2 regions of the Kribbella sp. NPDC104740 genome follow, and region 1 is predicted to be linked to the other one. Evidence: riboswitches for the same ligand, from Rfam matches in the RefSeq annotation. Region 1 holds a riboswitch; the other holds the start of a gene.
What was found. A riboswitch is a leader RNA that binds a small molecule or an ion and turns the genes downstream of it on or off. The one in region 1 is predicted to bind cobalamin.
Positions count from the first base shown of each region.

Region 2: it holds a riboswitch for cobalamin, as region 1 does, so the genes downstream of both, ACZ6Z4_RS20660 (CbtB domain-containing protein) here and metE (5-methyltetrahydropteroyltriglutamate--homocysteine S-methyltransferase) in region 1, are expected to answer to the same signal.

Region 1 covers NZ_JBVJNV010000002.1:578,393-582,595, reverse strand. The annotation lists gene metE (5-methyltetrahydropteroyltriglutamate--homocysteine S-methyltransferase) at 1-1,698, opposite strand, end outside; cobalamin riboswitch at 1,818-2,032, opposite strand; gene ACZ6Z4_RS12325 (potassium transporter Kup) at 2,120-4,039, shown strand; gene ACZ6Z4_RS12320 (MarR family winged helix-turn-helix transcriptional regulator) at 4,036-4,203, opposite strand, start outside.
Region 2 covers NZ_JBVJNV010000003.1:955,041-959,243, reverse strand. The annotation lists gene ACZ6Z4_RS20670 (MFS transporter) at 1-605, shown strand, start outside; gene ACZ6Z4_RS20665 (LysE family translocator) at 712-1,350, opposite strand; cobalamin riboswitch at 1,508-1,649, shown strand; gene ACZ6Z4_RS20660 (CbtB domain-containing protein) at 1,684-1,881, shown strand; gene ACZ6Z4_RS20655 (CbtA family protein) at 1,921-2,679, shown strand; gene ACZ6Z4_RS20650 (histidine phosphatase family protein) at 2,676-3,236, shown strand; gene ACZ6Z4_RS20645 (VOC family protein) at 3,253-3,633, opposite strand; gene ACZ6Z4_RS20640 (fumarylacetoacetate hydrolase family protein) at 3,734-4,203, opposite strand, start outside.

The DNA.
Region 1 (4,203 bases):
CCCGGTCAGCATCCCCTTCACCGGCCGCTCGGTCTGCAGCTGCGCGTACGCCCACCAGCGAACGGTCATCGGCTCGGGCCGGGAGATGTCGCCGACGAGCACCGGCGGCCGCACGTACCGGGTGCCGTACGACTGGACCCAGCCGTGCTGCGTGGCCAGGTACCCGTCGAGCTGCTCGGCGAAGTACTGGACCATGTCGTTGCGCTCGGGCTCGCCGTGCACGAGCACGTCCAGGCCGGCCTTCTCCTGGAACGCGAGCACCTCCTGGATCTCGGCGCCGATCCGCTCGTCGTACTGGGTCGCGTCGATCCGTCCGGCGCGCAGGTCGGCGCGGGCCGTGCGGAGCTCGGTGGTCTGCGGGAACGAGCCGACGGTCGTGGTCGGGAGCAGGGGGAGCCCGAGCCGGGCCTGCTGGGCGGCGCTGCGTTCGGCGTACGGCGTCGCCCGCTTGCTGTCGGACGGGGTGATCCCGGCGACCCGCGCGCGGACGGACGGGTTGTTGGTCAGCGCCGACGCACGCCGCGACTCCAGCGCGGCCTGGTTCGCCGCCAGCTGATCGGCGATCGCCTCGGCGCCCTCGCTGTAGCCGAGTGTCAGCGTGGCGATCTCGGCGGACTTCTGGCGCGCGAACGCGAGCCAGCTCGCGACCTCCGGCGCGATCCCGTCCTCGGCGCTCACGTCGTACGGGACGTGCAGGAGCGAGCAGGACGCGCCGACGTCGACCTGACCGGCCAGCGTGCGCAGCCGGTTCAGGGTGGCCAGCGACTTGGTCAGGTCGTTGATCCAGATGTTGCGGCCGTTGACGACACCCGCGACGAGTCGCTTGGAGCGCACCTCGGAGGCGGCGACCAGGTCGTCGAGGTTGCCCTCGGCGGGACCGGTGAAGTCGATCGCGAGCCCCTCGACCGGCGACTTGGCCAGCACCGGCAGCGCCTGGCCGAGCCGGTCGAAGTACGACGCGACGAGCAGCCGCGGCCGGTCGGTCAGCTCACCCAGTACGGCGTACGCACGCGCGGTGAGGTCGAGCTCGTCGGCCGAGCGGTCCTGGACCAGCGCCGGCTCGTCCAGCTGCACCCAGCCCGCGCCGGCGGTGCGGAGGTCGGCGAGCACCTCGGCGTACACGGGGAGGAGCTTGTCGAGCAGCGACAGCGGCTCGAAGTGCTCGTCGACGCCCGGCGCCGGCTTGGCCAGCAGCAGGTAGGTGATCGGGCCGACGAGGACCGGGCGGGCGGTCAGGCCGAGCGCGATCGCCTCCCGCAGCTCGCCGACCTGCTTGCCGGTGTCGGCGGCGAACGTGGTGTCCGGGCCGAGCTCGGGGACCAGGTAGTGGTAGTTGGTGTCGAACCACTTCGTCATCTCCAGCGGCGCGACCTCCTGGGTGCCGCGGGCCATCGCGAAGTAGCCGTCCAGCGGGTCCGCCGCGACGGCCGCGCGGTGCCGCTCGGGGATCGCGCCGAGCAGGACCGAGGTGTCCAGCACGTGGTCGTAGTACGAGAAGTCACCGGTCGGGACCTCGTCGATGCCGTCGGCCGCGAGCTGCTGCCAGTTGGCCCTGCGCAGGTCCGCGGCGGTCTGCCGGAGGGCGTCGGCGCTGACCGTGCCCTTCCAGTAGCCCTCGATCGCCTTCTTCAGCTCCCGGTTCGGGCCCTGACGCGGGTAGCCGGACACGGTGGAGCGTGCTGCTGACTGGGTGTTCAAGTGTCTCTCCTTGGCGAGGCAGTCTCGAAGACCCCGGACCCCAGGAGAACGACGGGCAGGCGCGACGGTGCGCGCACGGCCGACCTTCCCACGAGGTCACGCGGTCACCGCCGGACGACGACGCACGGCGGGCAGGGGCAGGTCTTCGGACTCGCGGGCACGCCTGGTCCCAGGCACCTACTGGCCGTCGCTTCCCAGACCGGTCCTCCGGTCCAGTGCTGATGACGGCGGTCGTTCCCACTCACCGCTGCGGGGCAGTCCCGGATTTCCACCGGGTTCCCTCTTACGACGACCCGACTGGCGACCGGGCCGAACCACTGCGTCACCACTTTCTCACAGAATTCTCACAGCGCCGGGTGAGTGTGATCGGTCCCTCGGACAGGTCGCGGTGGTTCAATGCGCCCGTGAACAGGCTGACGCGATGAGCGCCGACCACGCGGACGGCCGCGTGCAGTCCCGGACCCTGCTGACCATCGGCGCCCTCGGCGTCGTCTTCGGCGACATCGGGACCAGCCCGATCTACACCATCCAGACCGTGTTCAACCCCGGTGACCCGCACCCGGTACCGGTCTCGGCCGACAGCGTGTTCGGGATCGTGTCGCTGATCTTCTGGGCGGTCACGATCATCGTGACGATCAAGTACGTGCTGCTCGTGCTGCGCGCCGACAACCACGGCGAGGGCGGCATCCTGGCCCTGATCACGCTGATCCGCAGCCACGGCACCAACGGCACCCGGCGGACCAAGGTGATCCTGGCCGGGCTCGGCATCTTCGGCGCGTCGCTGTTCTTCGGCGACTCGATGATCACGCCGGCCATCTCGGTGCTGTCCGCGGTCGAGGGCCTGAAGGTCGTCGAGCCCGGGCTGGACTCGTACGTCGTACCGATCACCGCGACGATCATCGTCGTGCTGTTCACCCTGCAGCGCCTCGGCACCGGCCGGATCGGGCGCTCGTTCGGCGTCGTGATGGTGCTCTGGTTCGTCACCATCGGCGCGGCCGGGATCGGCGGGATCACCCGGCACCCGCAGATCCTGGAGGCGCTGTCGCCGACGTACGCGCTCGGCTTCCTGACCAACCACTTCGGGCACGCGTTCTTCGCGCTGGCCGCGGTCGTGCTCGCGATCACCGGCGCCGAGGCCCTGTACGCCGACCTCGGGCACTTCGGCCGCGCGCCGATCACCCGGGCCTGGCTGGTCCTGGTCTTCCCGGCCTGCATCCTCAGCTACCTCGGCCAGGGCGCCCTGGTGCTCAAGGACCAGGCGTCGGTGAGCAGCCCGTTCTTCCTGCTGGTGCCGGACTGGGGCCGGATCCCGCTGGTCCTGCTCGCGACCGCCGCGACCGTGATCGCGTCCCAGGCCGTGATCACCGGAGCGTTCTCGGTCGCCCGTCAGGCGGTCCAGCTCGGGTACCTGCCGCGGCTGCGGATCCTGCACACGTCGAGCAAGACGATCGGCCAGATCTACGTGCCGTGGATCAACTGGGCGCTGATGATCTCGGTGCTGACGCTGGTCTTCGCGTTCCAGACCTCGGCCGCGCTCGCGTTCGCGTTCGGGATGGCGGTCACCGCGACGGTGACGATCAACACCGTGCTGTTCTTCTACATCGTCCGCAAGCAGTGGGGTAAGCCGATGTGGGTGGTGATCGGCGGTGGCGCGGTGTTCCTGTCGATCGAGCTGCTGTTCCTCGCGGCGAACCTGACCAAGCTCGTGCACGGCGCCTGGCTGCCGCTGCTGATCGGCATCACGGTCTTCACCGTGCTCACCACCTGGCAGCGCGGCCGGGCGCTGGTCACCGCGCGCCGCGAGCGCCAGGAAGGGTCACTGACCACCTTCATCAACGAGCTGCACGACGCGCGGCCGCCGCTGCGGCGAGTGCCCGGTACGGCGGTCTTCCTGAACCGCGGCAAGGACACCGTGCCGCTGGCGATGCGCGCGAACGTCGAGCACAACCACATCCTGCACGAGAACGTCGTGATCCTGTCGATCGAGACCGAGCCGGTCCCGTCGGTGCCGGACGACGAGCGGATCACGATCGACGACCTCGGCTTCGACGACGACCGGATCGTGCACGTGACGGCGCGGTTCGGCTACGTCCAGACTCCGGATGTCGCGGGCGTACTGCGGCTGGCCGCGGAGCAGAGCGCCGAGGTCGCGTCGCTGGACCTGAGCGACACGTCGTACTTCCTGTCGACGATCGAGCTGCGGCTCGGGGACAAGCCGGACATGGCGCGCTGGCGCAGCCGGCTGTTCGTGGCCACGTCGCACATCAGCGCGGACGCCGCCGAGTACTTCGGGCTGCCCCGCGACCGGGTGGTCATCATGGGCTCCCGGATCGACGTCTAGTCCTCGGTGTCGCTCTCCGGTTGGGGGCCGCGCCGGCGGCGCTGGTGCTCGACGACGTCGAGGAACGTCTCTTTGAACCGCCGGTAGTTCTGCGCGCCCAGCCGCTCGGCGTGCTCAGCCTCGATCCCGGCGATGACCGCGTCCGCGGTCCGCATCTGGGCCAG
Region 2 (4,203 bases), on a different contig from region 1:
AGCTGCTGCCGAAGGGGACGTTCACGGTCCGCGCGGGGCTTCCGGCGGTGATCGCGTTGCGCGGGCTGGTCGCAGCGGCCGGGTTCGGGGCCGAGGTGTTCCTGCCGCTGATGCTGACCCGGGAGCGCGGGCTGTCGCCGGCGTGGGCGGGGATGGTGCTGACGGTCAGCGCGCTGAGCTGGTCGGCGGCGTCGTGGTACCGGGGCCGGCCGAACCAGCCGTTCGAGCACCACGTGTTCCTGCAGGCGGGCATGCTCTCGCTGCTGCTGGGGATCGGGACCGCCGCCGCGACGCTCGACGACCGGGTGCCGGTGGTCGTCGGGATCCTCGGGTGGGCGCTGGTCGGGCTGGGGATGGGGACGGTGTTCCCGACCGTGTCGGTGCTGGTGCTGGAGTACTCCACGGTCGAGCAGCAGGGTGCGAACAGCTCGGCCCTGCAGCTCAGCGACTCCTTGCTGACAGCAACGATCCTGGCGATCGGCGGCTCGCTCTTCGCCGCCATCGAGCCGCACTCGCCGACCACGGCGTACCTGACAGCCTTCGGCTTGCCTGCTGCGCTTGCTGTGGTGGGCGTCTTCGCGGCTCGGCAGACTCGAATGGTGTGAATCTGGTGCGGCTGACGGCGTCTGCTGCCCGCCGCCTGTTCTTTCCTTGTTGAGTTTACAAGCGGAGGGTGAACGGCTGGGGAGTTGTCCACAGCCCTGCAGCGGACTAGTCCTTCGCGCCCGTGAGGGCGATGCTCGCGCCGAGCGTGATGATCATCAGGCCGCCGGTGCCGCCGACCAGTTCCAGGCGGCGCGGGGAGCGGGCGAACCAGTTGCGGGCGGTGCCGGCGGCCAAGGCCCAGGTGGTGTCGGAGATGAGGGCGATGGTGATGAAGATGAGGCCGAGCAGCAGGATCTGGAGGGTGGGGTTGCCGGCTTCGGGGTCCAGGAACTGGGGGAGGACGGCGGCGAAGAAGACCGCGGTCTTGGCGTTGGTGACGCCGACGAGGAAGCCCTGGCGGAGGACTCGGCGGGTGTTCGCCGGGCGGACGCCGGCGGTGAGTGCAGAGGCGAGGGACTTGCGGGTGCGGAAGGCGTGGATGCCCAGGTAGATCAGGTACGCCGCGCCGGCGAGTTTCACGACGGTGAGGGCGATGGCGCTGGCGGCGATGAGGGAGCCGAGGCCCAGGGCTACCGCGACCAGGAGGACCACGACGCCGGCCATGCTGCCGATCATGGTGAGGACGGCTTCGCGGCGGCCGACGGTCAGGGCCCGGCCGATGATGAACAGGACGCTCGGGCCGGGGACGACGATGACGATCAGGGCGGTGACGGCGAAGGCCAGGAGGTGGTGGGCGGACGGCATGGAGTCAGGGTAAGTGCCGGGTCCGCGACCCGCTGCACGATCTCGCCAGCCGAGGCGAGCCCGCGAGGCTGCGGGGATCTCGCCGGCCGAAGCAATCCCCGCGAAGCTGCGGGATCTCGCCAGGTGGGGAAGATCACCGGCGCGCCGGGATCCGTTGACCGGTCACGAAGGCGGCCGCTACCGTTCAAAGGTCAACCTGCGGTGCCATGAGGGAAACCGGTGAGAAACCGGTACGGCCGCGCCACTGTGAGCGAGCTTCGGGCTCGTGAGTCAGGACGCTCGGGCACTCGCAGCCTTTCGATGGGGACGCGCACTTCCCCAGGAGGTCCTCAGATGTCTGCTCCTGCTCGCCCGGTCGCCGTACCGGCCGTTTCCCCGCGCCTGCTCGCGGTCGCGCTGCTCACCGTCGGCGTGCTGCTGATGCTGGCCTACCTGGTCGCCTTCGACCAGGGTGCGATCTCCCAGTCGGGCATGTACCTGCACGAGCTGATGCACGACGGCCGGCACCTGCTCGGCGTGCCCTGCCACTGACGTCCTGCAGTACCCACACCACCATCTGACAGGACTGTCATGCGCACTTTCGGGAATCTCCTGGTGCGCGGACTGATCGTCGGCCTCTTCGCCGGCCTGCTGGCCGGAACCTTCGCGTACGTGATGGGCGAACCGCACATCGACGCCGCGATCGCGATCGAGGAAGCCGGCGGCGCCGCGCACACCCATGGCGAAGCGACCGAGGCCCCGGCGGCCGAGGAGGAGGAACCGCTGGTCAGCCGCGACGGCCAGCGGTTCGGGCTCTTCCTCGCCACCAGCCTGTACGGCGTGGCGCTCGGCGGCATCTTCGCCGTCGGGTTCGCCCTGCTCCGCCGCCGCCTCCGCACCACCAGCGACTCGTACGCCGCGCTCGGCCTGGCCGCCGCGGGATTCGTCGGGATCGTGCTGGTGCCGTTCCTCAAGTACCCGCCGAACCCGCCCGCCGTCGGCGACCCGGAGACGATCACCAAGCGGACCGTCACCTACCTGCTGACGCTGGTGATCGGGCTGCTCGCGGTCTGGGCCGGCGTCGCGGCGTCCCGCTGGGCGCAGCGCTTCGGCGACGCGCCCTGGATCCGGCTCGCCGCAGGCGGGGCCGCGTTCGTGGTGACGATCGTGGCGGCGTACCTGATCCTGCCGGCGATCAACGAGGTGCCGGGGTCGTTCCCGGCGACGCTGCTGTGGCAGTTCCGGTTCGCCTCGCTCGGCACGCAGGCGGTGCTGTGGACGCTGATCGGATTCGGTTACGCTGCGTTGGTGGATCGTCACTCCAAGGTCGCGGAGCCGGTTGCCGCGTGACCACGACGCTGACCCTCGTCGCGCATGCGCTGACGCCTGGCCTGCGCGGGCTCGTCCTCGGTGGAGAGCCCGCGCCGGACCAGGCGAGCCTGGAGGCGGCGCGTGACCTGCGGGTCGACGCCGGTACGACGTACTGCGGGCCCGAGCCGGCCGCGATCCTGACCGCTGAGGCGATGGGCTTGCAGCCGGTCGTGGTCGGGGCGCTGCGCGACCGGGAGTACGGCGACTGGACCGGGCGCGACCTGGAGGAGCTGCTCGCGACGGAGACTGCGGCGGTCTCGGCGTGGCTGGAGCGGCCGCACACGGCGCCGCCGGGTGGTGAGACGGCGAACGACCTGATCGCGCGGGTCGCCGACTGGCTGGGGGACCTCACCGAGGCTCCGCAGCACGCGGAGCGGCAGACGGTGGTGGCGGTGGTGCATCCGGCGGTCGTGAGAGCTGCTGTGCTCTACACGTTGGAGGCGCCGGCTGAGTCGCTGCGGCACGTGGATGTTCGCCCGCTGGCGACCGTCAGCCTCTCCGCCCACGCGACGGCCTGGTCGCTCAGCCTCCAGTAGCTGCACCCGCGGAGGATCAGCCGCCGGTCGCCGCACGCTCCGCGGCCGAACGGAGCACGCAGAACTCGTTGCCGGCCGGGTCGAGCATCACCACGAACCCCGTACCGTCCGCCTCCCGGTGGTCGTGCTCGACCGTCGCGCCGAGCGCGACCAGCCGCTCGACCTCCTGGTCGCGCGGGATGTCCGGCTCGAGGTCGAGGTGGACGCGGTTCTTGGCACGCTTAGGGTCGTTGTTGCGCTCGAACAGCAGCTTGACCGGGCCGGTGTCGACGGCGGCGTACGGGTCGTCGGGGAAGTCGTCCGACGGGCGCTCCACGCCGAACACCTGCAGCCAGAAGCCGGCCAGCTCGTAGGGGTCGGCCGCGTCGAAGGTCACCGTGCGCACGATCGAGGTCATGGCACAGAAAGATGCCGTACGACGGGTTCGCCCCGCCACCGAGATTCGGGTGACGGGGCGGAAAGGCCGACCGAGAGCCGGGCCGGGGCGCGACGCGCGCTCAGGCCTGGCGAAGCTCCTGGCGCTGCCTGCCCAGCCCCTGGATCTCGCACTCGACGACGTCACCCGGCGCCAGGTACGGGAACCGCCCGGACAGCGCCACACCCTCCGGCGTACCGGTGTTGACGATGTCGCCCGGGTCGAGCGTCATGTACTGCGACAGGTCGCGGATCAGCGCGGCGACCGAGAAGATCATGTCCCGGGTGTTGGAGTCCTGCCGCGGCTCGCCGTTGACGAACGACTTCAGGTCCAGCGCCTGCGGGTCGCCGACCTCGTCGGCCGGGACCAGCACCGGGCCGAGCGGGTTGAACGTCTCGCAGCACTTGCCCTTCGACCACTGGCCGCCGGAGACCTCGAGCTGGAAGGCGCGCTCGGAGACGTCGTTGGAGACCGCGTACCCGGCGATGCAGGCCAGCGCCTCCTCGTCCGAGGTCAGGTACCGGGCGGTCTTGCCGATCACGACCGCGAGCT